3 regions of the Micromonospora sp. DT201 genome follow, and region 3 is predicted to be linked to each of the others. Evidence: riboswitches for the same ligand, from Rfam matches in the RefSeq annotation. Region 3 holds a riboswitch; each other region holds the start of a gene.
What was found. Region 3 has a riboswitch for cyclic di-AMP ahead of ACLQ28_RS22820 (coiled-coil domain-containing protein). Riboswitches for the same ligand answer to the same signal wherever they lie in the genome.
Positions count from the first base shown of each region.

Region 1: another riboswitch for cyclic di-AMP. It lies ahead of ACLQ28_RS07445 (coiled-coil domain-containing protein); the one in region 3 lies ahead of ACLQ28_RS22820 (coiled-coil domain-containing protein).
Region 2: another riboswitch for cyclic di-AMP. It lies ahead of ACLQ28_RS29280 (C39 family peptidase); the one in region 3 lies ahead of ACLQ28_RS22820 (coiled-coil domain-containing protein).

Region 1 is NZ_JBNCKP010000003.1:108,271-113,578, reverse strand. Features, by position in the region: gene ACLQ28_RS07465 (heavy metal translocating P-type ATPase) at 1-1,266, opposite strand, end outside; gene ACLQ28_RS07460 (hypothetical protein) at 1,279-2,235, opposite strand; gene ACLQ28_RS07455 (heavy-metal-associated domain-containing protein) at 2,249-2,458, opposite strand; gene ACLQ28_RS07450 (metal-sensitive transcriptional regulator) at 2,554-2,850, shown strand; cyclic di-AMP (ydaO/yuaA leader) riboswitch at 3,169-3,299, shown strand; gene ACLQ28_RS07445 (coiled-coil domain-containing protein) at 3,304-4,323, shown strand; gene ACLQ28_RS07440 (carbonic anhydrase) at 4,379-5,101, opposite strand.
Region 2 is NZ_JBNCKP010000024.1:17,171-22,478, forward strand. Features, by position in the region: gene ACLQ28_RS29275 (hypothetical protein) at 83-853, shown strand; cyclic di-AMP (ydaO/yuaA leader) riboswitch at 1,138-1,279, shown strand; gene ACLQ28_RS29280 (C39 family peptidase) at 1,513-2,349, shown strand; gene ACLQ28_RS29285 (alpha/beta fold hydrolase) at 2,484-3,233, shown strand; gene ACLQ28_RS29290 (hypothetical protein) at 3,308-4,285, shown strand; gene ACLQ28_RS29295 (CDP-glycerol glycerophosphotransferase family protein) at 4,318-5,308, opposite strand, start outside.
Region 3 is NZ_JBNCKP010000015.1:78,488-83,795, reverse strand. Features, by position in the region: gene ACLQ28_RS22830 (HelD family protein) at 1-1,425, shown strand, start outside; gene ACLQ28_RS22825 (cation diffusion facilitator family transporter) at 1,534-2,451, shown strand; cyclic di-AMP (ydaO/yuaA leader) riboswitch at 2,564-2,695, shown strand; gene ACLQ28_RS22820 (coiled-coil domain-containing protein) at 2,701-3,768, shown strand; gene ACLQ28_RS22815 (hypothetical protein) at 4,006-4,515, shown strand; gene ACLQ28_RS22810 (SRPBCC family protein) at 4,892-5,308, opposite strand, start outside.

The sequences.
Region 1 (5,308 bases), on a different contig from region 3:
CTTGATCAGCACACCGAGTTGGGCGCCCCGGCCGGTGCCGACCAGCAGCGCGGTCGGGGTGGCCAGGCCAAGGGCGCAGGGGCAGGCGATGATCAGTACGGCCACGGCGGCGGTGAACGCGGCGGTCGGGCCGGCCCCGGTGCCGAGCCACCAGCCGAGCGTGCCGACGGCCAGCGTGATGACGATGGGCACGAAGACACCGGAGATCCGGTCCGCCAGGCGCTGCACGGCCGCCTTGCCGCTCTGTGCCTGCTCTACCAGATCGGCCATGCGGGCGAGTTGGGTGTCCGCGCCGATCCGCGTGGCGCTGACCACCAGTCGCCCGCCCGCGTTGATGGTGGCGCCGACCACGCCATCACCCGGGCCGACCTCGACCGGCACCGACTCACCGGTGAGCATGCTGGCGTCGACGGCGGAGGTGCCCTCGTCGACCACACCGTCGGTGGCGATCTTTTCCCCGGGGCGGACCACGAACCGGTCACCGACGGCGAGCTGGTCGACGGGGATCAGGGTCTCCACCCCGTCGCGCAGCACCGCCACCTCCTTGGCACCGAGTTCGAGCAGGGCGCGCAGGGCGGCACCGGCGGTCCGCTTGGATCGCGCCTCGAAGTAGCGACCGGCCAGGATGAAAACGGTCACCCCCGCGGCCGCCTCCAGGTAGATGTTGCCGGCACCGTCGGTGCGGGTGATGGCGAAGCGGAACGGGTGCGTCATCCCCGGCATGCCGGCGTCACCAAGGAAGAGCGCCCAGAGCGACCAGCCGAACGCGGCCAGGGTGCCGAGCGAGACCAGCGTGTCCATGGTGGCAGCGCCGTGCCGCAGATTCGTCCAGGCAGCCCGGTGGAACGGCAGCCCACCCCAGACCACCACCGGGGCGGCCAGGGTCAGCGACAGCCACTGCCAGTAGTCGAACTGCCAGGCTGGGACCATGGCCAGCAGGACCACCGGCACGCTCAGGACCACCGAAACCCAGAGCCGGGTACGCGGGCCCTTCAGCGGATCCGCAGCCGGCTCGGCGGTCGGCGGGGCGGGCAACGCCGCCGTGTAGCCGGTCTTCTGCACGGTCTCGATCAGGTCGTCCGGCGTGACGCCGTCGGCGTACCGGATGGTCGCCTTCTCGGTGGCGTAGTTGACGGTGGCGCTCACCCCGTCCATCCGGTTGAGCTTCTTTTCGATCCGGGCGGCGCAGGCGGCGCAGGTCATCCCGCCGATCGCCAATTCGACCCGGTTCGGTGCCTCGGGCAGCGGCCTGCTGGTGGTGGTCATCGTCTGGTCCCGTCAGTTGTGCCCGTGTCCGGGGGTGCCGTGCTCGGCACCGTCGGTCGGCGCGGGTCCGCTCGGGTCGCTCTCGGTCGGCGGGGCGACGGCGGGCGAGGTGCCGGTGCTGACGGTGAATTCGGCGGTGTGCACCGCCCCGCCGTGCCGGAAGTCGAGGTAGAGCCGGTAGCTGCCAGCCGAGGGCACCTCGACGAGGAAGGTGACGGCCGGGCCGGGGCGGGTCCGCCCGTCGCCAGGCGTCCCGTCCGGGTGCACATGCAGGTACGCCAGATCGCCCCGGCGCAACGCCACCAGGTGCCCGTACGCGCCGAGGTAGGGCTCCAGGTCGGTGACCGGCTGCCCGTCTCGGCTGACGGTGAGGGTGAGCGGTGACGTGTGGCCGGGCTGCGGCGCGCCGGTCAGGGTGACCGTGTAGCCGTCGACGGTGGTGGTGGTCGCCGGGGCGGGCAACGGCCGTTCGGTCAGCTCGCCGGGGATGGTCACGTCCACGCCGAGGGTCAGCGGCTCTCCCCCGGTGGGGGTGAAGTCGGCGAACGCCCGCCACTGCCCCGCGCCGGCCAGCGGGGTCTCGACCCGCCAGGTGCCGTCCGGGGCCAGCTCGGGGTGCACATGACGGAAACCGGAGAGGTCTCGCCGGGCGACGATCAGGTGCATCCGCTTGTCGTGTGCCACGTCGTACCGGGTCACCGGGTGGCCGTCCGGGCCGGTGATCCGGAAGGCGAACTCGTCGGGCTGGGCATCGACGGGGTCGAGGGTGTAACCGCGGTCGGAGACGAGCAGGCCGCCGGGGAGCCGGTCGACCGCGTCGTCGTCTGCTCCCGTCGCTTGGGGGGCATGGGCGTCGTGCCTGCCCTCGACGACCGGGGTGCGGTCGACCACCCGGCCGATCCCGTAGGTCGCGCTGAACACCGCCGCGAGGCCGACGGCGAACCCGGCCAGTCTCGTCACCGTGCGCATGCCGGCCCTCCGCTCACGCGTCCACGAGGTCGTAACCGGCCTCGTCGACGGCGGCCCGGACGACCTGCACGTCCAGCGGTTGGTCGCTGCTGACGGTGACCCGGCCGGCCGCGAGGTCGACCTGGACGTCACGCACGCCCGCGATGGCGCCCACCTCGGCGCTCACCGCGCTGACGCAGTGCCCACAGGTCATGCCCTGCACCTGGTACGTCGTGTTGACCATTGGATCGTCTCCCTTTTCGGTACCGGTACCCGGTGGGGGTATCCCGTCAGAAGTGCACGTTACCATACCCCCCAGGGGTAGGTTATCCTGGCGCCATGACCGCTCCCACCCCGATCCGCGGGTACACCGCCAGCAAGGACCAGCTGCTCGCGCGGCTCCGCCGAGTCGAGGGGCAGGTCCGCGGCATCGAGAAGATGGTCGACGACGACCGCTACTGCATCGACGTGCTGACCCAGATCTCCGCGATCCAGGCCGCACTCGACAAGGTGGCGCTGGGGCTGCTCGACGGGCACGCCCGGCACTGCATGCACGAGGGAGCGGCCGAGGGTCGGGCCGACGAGATGGCCACCGAGATGATGGCGGCGGTCGGCCGGCTGATGAAGCGCGGCTGACGGCCCCAGCCGGACCGCGCGGAGGCACTGGCCGCACTCATCGCACCGCGAACGGATCGCTCCGACGAGCCGGATCAGACGCGAACCCCGCCCCCATCCTCCGCCACGAAACGGTGGCCGGAATCGATCGGGAGCACGGATACGGCATGGCGACACTGCTCAGCGTGACCAGATCAGCAACAAACCTGAGAACCGCGTCACTGGTCACGCAACGCTATGACGAAAAGACACTTTTGGTCGGCATCCAGGCGTAGCTCAGCCGGTCGACTCTCGGGTAACCTCGCTGCCGGTTACCGATGAAGGCGCGAAGCGGCGCCTGCGGTGCCACCGCCCAATCGCCAACCGGCGAACCGGGGACCCAGGTACGTGGGGTGAATCCGCGTCAGCGGCAGGGGCCACTTCCGCCCCGAACCCGTCAGCTAACCCGGTCGGCGGTCGACGGAAGGGAACATTGTGACGGCACCCCTACGCCGCTGGCTGACACCCGTGGTGGCCGTGATCGCCGCACTGACCGTGCTCGCTGGCCCCCTCCCGGCCAACGCCGCCCCGACGACCCCCACACCGTCCGGGCACGAGGAGGACAACGAGCCCCAGCTGATCACCGACGTCATCGAGCAGGCCAACCGCGACTACTCCGCCGCCAAGTCCAGACTGGACAAATCCAAGAAGCGGCAGCTGGAGCTGGCGTTGGAGGTCGACCGGGCCAAGGCCGAGCTGGACGCGCTGGCCCCACAGGTCGGGCAGATCGCCGCCCAGTCGTACCGAACCGGTCGGATGGGCGCCCTCGCGATGCTGCTCGAGAGCGACGCTCCCGACACGTTCGTCGAACGGGCCGCAGCGCTCGACGAGATGAACATGGTGAATGAGCAGAAGCTCTCCCAGGTCAATGCGGTGAAGTCCCGCGCCGAGCAGGCCAAGCTTGCCCTCGACACCGAGGTCCGCGAGCAGCAGAAGCAGACCGCCCTGATGGCGAAGCGGAAGAGTGAGGCGGACAAGGCGCTCGCCCTCGTCGGCGGGAAGGGTTTCACCGGCGGCCTGGTGGACGCCACCTCGCCGGTCGCCAAGATCGGCCCGGGGCGCAGCGCCGACGGTGAGTGGAAGGCCCAGTCGTGCAGCGAGGATGACCCCACCACCTCCGGATGCATCACGCCCCGCACGCTGCACGCGTACAAGGAGGTCAAGCGGGCCGGCTTCAACCGGTTCGTCGGCTGCTACCGCTCCGGCGGGCCGTGGGAGCACCCGAAGGGCCGCGCCTGCGACTGGTCGCTGCAGAAGAGCGGATTCGCCCCGTGGCACAACGAGGACACCCGGAAGTACGGCAACAACGTCGCCGCGTTCCTCATCCGTAACGCCGACCGACTCGGCATCTACTACGTGATCTGGAACCGACAGATCTGGTTCCCGGCGACCGGCTGGAAGTCGTACAGCGGGCCGTCGAACCACACCGACCACGTGCACATGTCCCTGCTCTGACCGGCAGGATCCTCCGTCGAGGGCCGTTCCGCGTCGCGGAGCGGCCCTCGTCGCGTCAGGCGGCGGCCGCCGGGTCGGTCGACTCGCTGGGCACGTCGAGCGTCGCGATGCCGGCCGGCACGGCGGCCACCGGGCGCACCACTCCGGCGGCGAGCTGATACGACACACCCACCACCGCGCAGCGCCCCTGTGCCACCTCCTCGGCCAGCACAGGTGACTGCCCGAGCAGCGTTTCAACGGTCTGCGCGATGTGGATGTCGACGATGCCGTCGATGTCGTCGACGCCCTCCGCCTCGGCCCGGCGCAGGCTGGGCAGCACGGCGTCGACCACCGCACGCAGGTGCCCACGAGGTTGAGTGCCGGTCGCGGCGGACTCCCGCGCCGCCTGGACCGCGCCGCAGGAGTCGTGGCCGAGCACCACCACCAGCGGAGTGCCGAGCACGGTCACCGCGTACTCCACGCTGCCGAGCACCTCCGGGCCGGCGGTGTGCCCGGCCGTGCGGACCACGAACAGGTCGCCGAGGCCCCGGTCAAAGATGATCTCGGCGGCCAGGCGGGAGTCGGAGCAGCCGACGATCACCGCGAAGGGGTGCTGCCCGCCGGCCACGGCAGCCCGGTGCCCGGCGTCCTGGTTGGGGTGGCGTGGGGCACCGCTGACGAAGCGCCGGTTTCCAGCGATCAGCTCGGCGTACGCCCGGGCCGGCTCGCTGGTTGCGGACGTCCAGTCGGTGGTCCGCTGCGGACCCGGCTGCCCGCCGGGCGTTCCGGGACGACTCATCCCCGCACCTCGTCTTCACGCATCTGACCTGGTCAACCGGCTCTTCAGCCGGGCTGGCGGCGGGCGCTGGCCCGGCTCCACCGTCACACGCACCGTAAGATGCGTCAAGGGATGCGTGATTTAGATTTCATACGTTGACCCCGGGTCGACCCTGGGCGACACACCGAGGGCAGGGCGGACGAGACTCCCGAGGGCAGACATCCGAAA
Region 2 (5,308 bases), on a different contig from region 3:
GCATCCCGCCGATCCGTGGCCCGCCGTGGCCAGGAGGCCGGTGGGGCTTCCCATCGCTTGTTCTCTCCCCGAGGTGCCGACCATGGAGACCGTCGTCTTCTACCAGTTCCTGACCGAGGTGCCGCAGGCCGCTGCCATCTGGTCGGCTCTGTTCCTGCTGGCACTTGGCGTACTCGCCGTGCTGGTCGCCCGCCCCGAGCGGGACCGGCCCACGGACGACCCGCTCCCCGTCGCGCCGACCGCCCGCGAGTTGGCTGCGGCCGAGGCCGTCGACCTACGCCGGTACGCCGAGGAGGTGACCGTGGCCGCGGCCGGCGCGGCCAGGACGGCACGGCGGCGACGCGATGCCTGGCTCTCCGCTCAGGAGCAGATGGAGCGGGCCTTGGCGGGGTACGACGAGGCGGACACCGCCGCCCGTCGCTTCGCGGGGTCCGGGGCGCTGCCCACCCCGCACACCCCCCGGACCCCCGCCGAGTACGTCGCTCGGGAGCGCTACCTGCACCGTGCGGCGACGGCGGCGTACTGGCGGGGCGATCTGACCATGGCGCAGCTCGGAGACGTGTTCGCCCACCGGCACGGCTGGGATCCCCGACGGCACCCGGTCGAGCAGGAGGTGCTGCTCAGCCGGGCGATCCGGGACGCGAGGCTTGCCGACTACCAGGCCGCGGCCACCGAGGAGCGGGCCGCCTGGCGGAGCGCGGAACTGGCCGCCGAGTCGGCGCGCGCCCTCGCCGATGAGGCGTACGCGGCAGCGGCCCGGCTGCGGCCGAGCCCGGCACCCGCCCGACGGGCGGCGAGCGGGGCGTCCCGTCCCGCCCTCGTGGCGCGTTGGCGCCCAGCCCGTGCGGGTTGAGTCCGATCCGTTGTGTGAGCCCGGCCACGCTATCCGGAATTCGGGCGTCCGGCACGATCGGCTCGATTTTTCCCGTAATTGTGGCCGCATTATCGGCGGCCTGTCCGGTTGTCGCCCGGAGGCGTCACCGTAACCGGTTGTCCCATCGAGTCACATCATCAGCAATACGCGCAGAAATTGCTGCACCAAATCAGGTTTACGCAGGTGAACCTTGCTTGGCAGGCCGCGAACAGGCCAGTAGTGTCGTCCCGTCTGGCGCGGTAACCGATCGCAAGAGGCGACGCCGTGTCGACCCGCTCAATCGTGATCAACGAACCGGGGACCCATCAGTAAGTCTGGGGTGAATCCGCGAGCCACGGCCTGCGGTAGGGCGATCTTCCCGCCCGAATCCGTCAGCTAACCCGGTAGGCGGTGCCGGAAGGAGTTCCAAACTCGTGCAGCACCTCTCCACCCCTCGGCTGTTCCCTCGCCTCCACGGCGCAGCGGTGCCCCCGCTCATCCGTCCAGTGACGGTGAGCTGACCCCCCGGGTCATCGCCTCTCCCGCCCGGCCGCGCCGGGCGTTTCCCTGAGCGGTTCACCATCCGCGGACCACGGTCCGCGCGCTGGCGCCTGCCCGGATACCGGTCCGGCCCCGGTGTGCCGCTCTCCCCTCGATCCGTGGAGGACCCCGTGAAGCACACCATGCAGCGTCAGCTCCGCCGTTTCGCCACCGAGCGCCCGTTCCAGATCCTCGCCGCTTCTGCCGCGGCCCTCGTGATCGCCACCACCACCGGTGCCCTGCTCACCGATGCCGACGACGCCCCGGCCAGCCAGCGCACCGCGACCACGGTCGCCGAGATGCGCAGCGACACCGCCGTCTCCAGCGACGCGTCCCCCTTGGCCAGCGCCGCGCCGAGCACCGCCGCACCGGCTACCAGCGCCGCGGCTCCCGCGGCCAAGGCCAGCAGCAACCCGGACCTGACCCGTAAGCCGGAGCGGCCGAAGCCACCCGCGACCAAGGTGCTCGACTACGACTACGAGGCGCAGAACACCTACTACAACTGCGGCCCGGCGGCCACCCGCAACGCGCTCAGCGCCACCGGCATCGACCGCACCCAGGAAGAGCTCGGTGCCGAGATGGGCACCACCGAGATGGGCACCAACTCGGCCGAGGACACCACCCGGGTCCTCAACGCCGAGGTGAAGGGCTCCCCGTACCAGACCCGGATGTTCGCCGGCGCGCCCAGCCCGGCGCAGATGGACCAGCTCCAGGCCGACGTGGTCAAGGCCATCACCGAGGGCCGGGGCGTGGTGGCCAACGTCGTCGGCGACGCCACCGACACCGACGGTGGCTGGCACTCCTACGGCGGCGGGCACTACATCGCTGTCGTGGGTTACAAGGACAACGGCCGGACCGTGCGGATCGCCGACTCGGCGAACCCGGCCGACCCGTCGTACTGGGTCACCACGATCGACCTGGCCAACTGGATCGCCAGCCGGGGCTACTCCGCCTGACACAGGCACGCTGACCGCCGCGGGCGCCGTCCCTCACGAGGGGCCGGCGCCCGCGGTGTCTTTCCCCAGCGGTACGGCGTGCGCCACGATCGGCGACTCTCGTCCGGGGCAGTGAACCGTGGCAGACTGCGGCCGTGGTGGATGAATCGGTTGGTCACGCCGGCCGCAGGCCGTTCCTTCTGCTGCTGCACGGGATGGGCGCGACCGGGGACGTCTGGCTGCCGTGGGCGCCGTTGTTGGAGCAGCACTGGCCCGGGCGGTGGCTGGCACCGGACCTTGCCGGCCACGGCTGGGCGGCGCCGCTGCCGTCGTACTCCTTCGAGGGTTTCGCCCGGCAGATCGCCCACCGCGGCCTCGCCGCCGACGACCGGCTCGTCGTGCTCGGGCACTCGCTGGGTGGAGTGGTCGGCTTGGTGCTGGCAGCCCGCGACGCCGGGATGCCGGTGGACGCGGTGGTCGGGCTGGGCATCAAGGCCCTCTGGTCGCCCGCGGAGCTGACCCGCGCCGCCGAGATCGCCGCCCGCCCGGTGAGCTGGTTTGCCAGCCGCACCGAGGCGGCCCGCCGCTACCTGCGCGTCTCCGGACTGGCCGGCCTGCTTCCGCCGGACCACCCGGTCGTGGACGCCGGGCTGCGCCAGGTCGACGGCCGCTGGCGTCTCGCCATGGACCCGGGGGCCTTCGCCGTCGGCGAGCCCGACCTGGCCGCGCTGCTGGCGGCGACCGACGTGCCGGTGGTGCTGGCGCGCGGGGAACACGACCCGATGGTCACCGACGAACAGCTCAGGGAGTACGGCGTTCCGGTCGCCACGCTGCCCGGCCTCGGGCACAACGCGCACGTGGAGGACCCGGCGGCCGTGCTGGCGCTGCTCGACCCGTATCGCTGAACTCTCCGGAGCGTGTTCGGGAGCAGGAATATCGGTCGTGCCACGCCCACGCCGAGGCATACGATCCTGCATCGATGCCTATCACCGATTCGACACTGCTCGTCAGCGTGAGCCTGAACGTCGTCGACACCCGACTCGACGACGCGGTGCGTCGCTGCCAACCGCTCGTCGCCGCGCTCACCCCGGATGGCCTGACGGTGGCCCGTACCGATCCCGATGGCGCCCGCGGCGGGGTGAACGTCGACCTGACGCTCCTGCCGCCCCCGCCGCCTGCGTCGTCGGGCGCGGACGCGGTGCGCCAGTTGGCCGCGCCCCTGCTGAGCCGCTTCGGGTGGAGCAGCGGCGATGTGGAGGTGGATGAGTCGGCGCGCGGCCACCCGACGCTCTTCGTCGCCGGCCACGAGCGGAGCAGAGGCGGAGTGACCCCGATCTGCGTGTCCGTGCTCACCGTGGGCGACAACGCGGACGACGCGCTGGATCTGCCCACAGGGGAGCTCGCCGGGCAGGCCACCGCCTCGGTCCGGCGGCTGCCCCTGGTGGCCGCCGAAGACGACGTCGTGGTGCGGGTACGCGCCCGGTTGGAGGCCTCGGATCTCGACGAGGCCCTGGCCCGCTGTCTTCCGCTGCTGGGGCGGACGGACGTGTGGTCCGCCGTTGTCCAGCCGTGGGCGACCGAGATCGACGGGGTCTGGGAGCTGACCATGCTCCTCGTGCTGCCGCCGGTCGGTGTTTCGCCGCGAGCGCCCTTCGGGCCGGCGGTCGCCGCTCTGGCGGCGGAGTTCGGGCTGCCCGCCGACGATCTGCGCATCCACCCGGTTGCCTCGTGGTCGGTGGGCCTGTTGGAGGCGACCCGGCCGCCCACCGCAGCGCCGACGGTTCAGGCCCTGTACGTGCGCACGGGTGCCGACCCGTTCGACCCGCACCCGGTGGACAATCCGGTGGAGACCCGGGAGATGGTGCTCCCAGACCTGGACGAGGACGGTGTGGACGGGGCCGAGTTGATCAGCGCGATCGAGGAGTCGTTGCGCGACGCCGGGCACCGCTCGGATTGACCTAGCTCCCTTGCCTGGGCCGACAGTCGAGGTCAGGCCAGGGGGGAGAGCTGCGGCGAACGCTCGGCCGCGGGGTCCTCCGTCGCCGCCAACTCCCGGCGCGCGGCGGTCAGGAACGCCTCGGCGTACGACTCGGCGGGGAAGTCACCGAGGTAACGGCGGCGGGTCGCCCAGCGCTCCGCGGCCAGCGGGTCGGTGTCCAGCAGTGCGGTCAGCACCTCGTCCACGTTGGACAGGTCCCGACGCAACACGTAACCCGACCCGGCCAACGGGAAACGCTCCAGGAACCGGTCACCCTCGTCGCCCATGTCGGTGACCGCGTACGGCTTGCTGGAGTAGAGGTAATCCGAGATCACCCCGGACACGTCGGAGATCAACGCGTCCGACTGGTTCACGCACTCGGTCAGGCTCAGCTCCCGAGCCGCCGCACCTACCACGTGCTGCCGCCCGGTGCGGGCACGATCGGCGACCAGCAGCTCGGTCAGGTGACCCAACTGGCGGGCCGAGGCCGGGTTCTGCGCGGTGTACGGGTGCGCCCGCAGGATCACGGTCGCGCCGCGCTCCAGCAACCGATGCAGCAGTCCCTCGGCCACCGGCAGCGAGCAGTAGTCGGCGTCGGCGTGATGCCCGGTCCACGTCGGGGTGTACAGCACCGTCGGTTGCGTCAAACCCCGCGCCGGCTCCGGGCGTACCGCGATCGACTCGACCTGCGGGCGGCCCACCACCACGAACTTCTCCGCCGGGATCTGCACCCCGGCCCGGGCGTACCTGTCGATCGCCGCAGGCCCCGCCACGAAGATCCGGTCGAAGATCCCGGACACCGGGTTGGCGCTGGGCGCCTTGTCGCTGTCGCCGTGGTGCAGCTGGACGTGGGTGAGCTGCGTGAAGCGGACGCAGTGGCTGTTCTTCGCCCCGTGATTGACGTAGAACGCCGTCCGTAGGCTCGGAACCAGGGCCTCGTCCATCGCCCGCAGGGTGGGGCAGTAGACCACCGGTGCGTCGGTGGCTGCGGCGATCGGGGCC
Region 3 (5,308 bases):
GGCGGCATCCTGGTGGTCGGCCCTTCGTCGGTCTTCGTCGAGTACATCGCCTCGGTGCTGCCGTCGCTCGGTGAGGACACCGCGACCCTGCACTCGCTGGGCACTCTCTTCCCGGGGATGACCGCCACCCGACCCGACCCGCCCGAGGTCGCGGCGGTGAAGGGCTCACTGCGGATGCGCCGCGTGCTGGAGCGGGCGGCCCGCGACGCGGTGCCGGGCGGCCCGGGTGAGCTGCGGCTGCTCTACCGGGGCACGCTGCTGCGACTGGAGCGGGCCGAATTGGACCGGATCCGGGACCGCGCGCTGCACCGGGGCGCCCGGCGCAACGAGGTGCGCCGGGCCGGCTTCGACGGGGTGTTCGCCGCGCTCTGGGCACAGGCCCGCGAAGTGGGCATCAGGCTGCCGGAGCAGCGGACCTTCGAGGGCGAGATCGCCGAGCGGGCCGAGTTCCGGGAGTTTCTCAAGGCGTGGTGGCCTCGGTTGCACCCTCGGCACGTGCTCGGCTGGCTGGCCCAGCCGGACCGCCTGCGCCGCTATGCGAGCGGGATCCTCTCCGGCGCGGAGATCCGGCTGCTCAGCGCCGCGTACCGGAGCTTGGACACCGACGGGCTGACCATCGCCGACGTGGCGCTGTTGGACGAGTTGGACGCGCTGCTCGGCAAGCCGGCGAAGCCGGCTCGGGCCCGGCGCGACCCGTTCCAACTGGCTGGCGGCGTACGCGAGCTGAGCACCCTCGGCGAACGGCAGCGGGCTGCCCGGGCTGCGGCCCGGGAGCGTCCGGAGGACTACCGGGATTACGCGCACGTCGTGGTGGACGAGGCACAGGACGTGTCGCCGATGCAGTGGCGGATGGTCGGCCGGCGTGGCCGGCTTGCCTCCTGGACGGTGGTGGGTGACCCCGCGCAGACCGCGTGGACCGGCGATCCGGAAGAACTGAATCAGGCCCGCGACCAGGCGCTGGGCCGGCGCAAGCGACACGATTTCACGCTCACCACCAACTACCGCAACTCGGCGGAGATCTTCGCAGTGGCCGCGGCGGAGATCCGCCGGCTCTACCCTGACCTGCCGCTGCCGACCGCCGTCCGCTCCACCGGGGTTGATCCGGTCGAGCTGGTGGTGCCCGCGACGGGGCTGGAGACCGCGACCGTGGAGGCGGCCGCCGGTCTGCTGGCCGAGGTGGAGGGCACCGTCGGGGTGATCACGCCGGTCCCCCGCCGCGACGAGGTCGCCGGCTGGCTCGACGCGCTCGACGCGCCGCGCCTACAGGTGGTGACCAGCCTGGAGGCCAAGGGCATGGAGTACGACGGGGTGGTGCTGGTCGCCCCGAGCGAGATCCGGGCGGATCCGGGTGCCGGGGTACGCACCCTGTACGTGGCGCTTTCCCGGGCCACTCAGCGACTCACCACCATCGACCCGACCGGCTGATCTGTGACGGCTGGCCTGCCGGGTGAGCCGTCGACCCGAATACTTGCATACATAGCGATGTGAACATACATTTGACCGGGTCCCGACTGGCGGCGGAAGGTGGATCTCGTGGGCGCAGGTCATGACCACCACCACGGGTCGGTCGCCAATGCCGCACACCAGCACAGGGGCCGACTCTGGGCGGCGTTCGGGCTGCTCGCCACCCTGATGGTGGTCGAGGCGGTGGCCGCCCTGCACACCGGCTCACTCGCTCTGCTCTCCGACGCCGGCCACATGTTCACCGACGTGCTCGGCATCGGGATGGCGCTCGCCGCGATCACCGCGACCCGGCGGGCCACCGGCGACCCGCAGCGCACCTTCGGGCTCTACCGACTCGAGGTGCTCGCCGCACTCGCCAACGCCGTCCTGCTCTCCGCCGTCGCGGTCTACGTGGTGATCGAGGCGATCAGCCGCTTCGGTGCCCCACACGAGGTCATCGCCGGCCCGATGCTCGCGGTGGCCGTGCTCGGCCTGCTCGCGAACGTCGGTGCCTTCGCCCTGCTCCGCGCCGGAGCCCGAGAGAGCATCAACCTTCAGGGCGCCTACCTGGAGGTGCTCGGCGACCTGCTCGGCTCACTCGGTGTGATCGGCGCGGCGCTGCTCATCTCCGTCACCGACTGGTGGTGGGCCGACCCACTGGTCGCCGTCGCCATCGGCGTGTTCATCCTGCCGCGCACCTGGCGGCTGGCACGCGCCGCAGTCCGCATCCTGGTGCAGGCCGCCCCGGAGCACCTCCAGGTGACCGCCGTGCACGACCGGCTCGCTGCGGTCCCCGGTGTGGTCGAGGTGCACGACCTGCACGTCTGGACCCTCACCTCGGGCATGGAGGTGGCCTCCGCGCACCTGACCATGGCGCCCGGCGCGGAAGTCGGCGCGGTGCTCTCCGCGGCGCGCACGGCCCTGCACGACGACTTTCGGATCGAGCACGCGACGTTGCAGATCGAGCCCGGCGCCACCTCGGGGTCCTGCGGCTCGATCGAGTGGTAAGGCGAGTTCCGGTGATGACGCACGCACCGTCCGTCACATCGGCTGCACGGGTCCCACCTGCACCGGTAGGCTCGGTCCCGGCCTCCACCAGGCGGCGCCCTCCCGGCGCCGGTGGCGGTCGCCGCCTAATTGCCCACGTAGGCGAACCGGGGAACCACGTTCCTGGGGTGCATCCGCGTCAGCGGTAGGGATCTTCCGTCCCGAACCCGTCAGCTAACCCGGTCGGCGGCTGACGGAAGGACATGCGCAGTGGCACCAGCACGACCACCCGCCGCCCGACTTGCGGCACTGATCGTCGCGATGTTCGCCCTCAGCATCGCGCTTCCGGCCGGCACCGCCTCGGCCGCTCCCCCGACCGGCCTGCGGGCCGCCGCAGCACCCGACTCCGACGAAGAGGGCGGCACTCCGGCGCTGCGAGCCCAACTCGAGGCCGCCAGCAAGGGCTACCTGGACGCCAAGCGCGCCCTGGACACCTCTGTGCAGCGGCAGAAGCAGCTCACCACCCAGCTGAAGACCATCGAGGTCGAGCTCGCCCACCGTAACGGCAAGGTCGGCGAGATCGCCGGCGTGGCCTACCGCACAGGCCGGCTCGGCACGGTGGCGGCGCTGATCAACAGCGGCACCCCCGACGGCTTCATGGATCGGGCCGCCACACTGGGCGCGGTGGCTGCCAACGAGGACAAGGTGCTGCGCGACCTGCTCGCCAGCAAGGACCAGGCCAATCGCACCCAGCTCGCTCTGAACGGCGAGGTCACCGAGCAGCGCAAGCAGGTCGCGGTGATGGCCAAGCGCAAGGAGCAGGCCGAACGGGCCCTGACCGTGGCCAACACGCCCCAGCCGCAGACCACCGCCGACACCGGCTCCAACCGGGGCACCTCGACCGCCAACGCGGAACCCGCGCCGCGCAACTCCGATGGCTCCTGGCCGTCGGAGAGGTGCAGCATCAACGACCCCACGCCCGCCAACGGCTGCGTCACCCCGCGCACCCTGCACGCCCTCAACCAGGCCAAGGCCGCTGGCTTCACCCGGTACGTCTCCTGTCACCGCCCGAGCGGCTCCGGTGAACACCCGAAGGGCCGGGCCTGCGACTTCGCCGCGCAGAAGAACGGCTTCGGCGGGAACGCCACCGGCGGCGACAAGACGTACGGCAACAACCTGGCCGCGTACTTCATCCGCAACGCCGACCGGCTCGCCGTCCTGTACGTGATCTGGTACAGGCAGATCTGGCTGCCCAGCAGCGGGTGGAAGTCGTACAGCGGAGCGGGAAGTGACCCGTCCAGCGCCCACACCAACCACGTACACCTGTCGGTCTACTGATCCATCCGAGGCGAGTAGGTCTCCAGGCCAGACCGGCCGGGGATGATCCACTCCACCTCGCCGATGTCGGGGTATCCGGGCGACGGGATACCCCGACATCGGCAATCTGGTGTCGACCATGGACGTGCGGCGGTACCGCCGCACCGGCCTGGTCGGCACTGGCTACGTCGCCAGGCGTACCCCTGATGTCGCTGGCGGTCGGACGACCCGGCCGGTGTCGGCGGGCAGCATCGCGGTATGCCTCGGATCCCACCCACCGCCCGCAAGGGGCTGCTCACCCTGCATCTGGTCACCTCGCTCGGCTGGCTCGGCGCCGACCTGGTGCTGCTCACCCTGGGCATCGCCGTGCAGCGTGGCGCCGACCCGGCGGTGGTCTACCCGGTCACCTCGCTGGTCGGCACCGTGCTGTTCGCGCCACTGAGCGTCCTGGTCTGGCTGATCGGTGTCGCCAGCGCGCTACTTACCCCGTGGGGCCTGCTGCGCTACCGCTGGGTGCTGGTCAAGCTCGTGCTCACCACGGTCATGGTCGGGCTGGTGCTGTTCCTGCTCACCCCGAATCTGCGGCACGCCGGTGCGATGGGCGCCGCCCTGCCCGCACGCGATCGCGCCGACCTGGTGATCGCACCCGCGGTGTCGACCAGCTTGATGATCATTGCGACGGTGTTGTCCACCTACAAGCCCTGGGGACGGCGTCCCGCCGCGCGACCCAACCTCGTGAGCCGTGATCGCGCTGCAACCACGATGTAGTGGCCTCCTGCCGCCCACAGGCCACTACATCCACGACAACAGTTCGTCAACCCCGCACTGTCCCGTCGATCATGGAGTTGTGGTGGGTGGCAAAGTGCCCGAACCGCACTAAACCAGGCACCACAACTCCATGATCGACGAGGACGGGCGGCCCTTCCTTCGCGATCTTGCGTTTACTGTCGCGACATAAGCAAGCATTCCGCGCATATCGGCGACCGAAACTGCAAGATCGGCGCTGGCGGGGCGTTTCTGGAGTGACGGACCTGGGTGTCGGGAGTCCACCGTGCCCCTTTCGCCCAGCAACCGATCGCTAACGCAACGGTGTTGACATCCACGATCGAGCACGATCTTGGGCGCGGCGGGGTGCGGGGTGCGGTCAGGCAGGGGGCAGGCTGCCGCCGGTGCGGTCCAGGGCCGCGCCGAGCCGGGTGGCCAGGGCGAGGTGGGCGGCCCGGGCCTGGCGGAACGCGTACCGAAACAGGAGGGTCGGCGCGGTCAGGGTGATGTCGACGTCGATCCGGACCAGGCCGTCCGGCTCGGCGCGCAGTCGGGTGTGGTTGCGCACCGTGGTGGCCGGCCACTGGCGGGCCACCACGACGATCTCGTCGTCCTCGCTGATCAGCACGTCGGCGTGGTAGGTAGTCCGGAAGCGTAGCGGGCCGGCCGCCAGCCGGTCGTTGATCGTGTAACTGGCCAGGGCACCAGGTCGGGGCGGCAGTCGGCGGACCCGAACAATCAGTGGGTGCAACTCACCCTGTCGGGTCAGGTCACTGAGCATCGCCGCCGCCTCGGC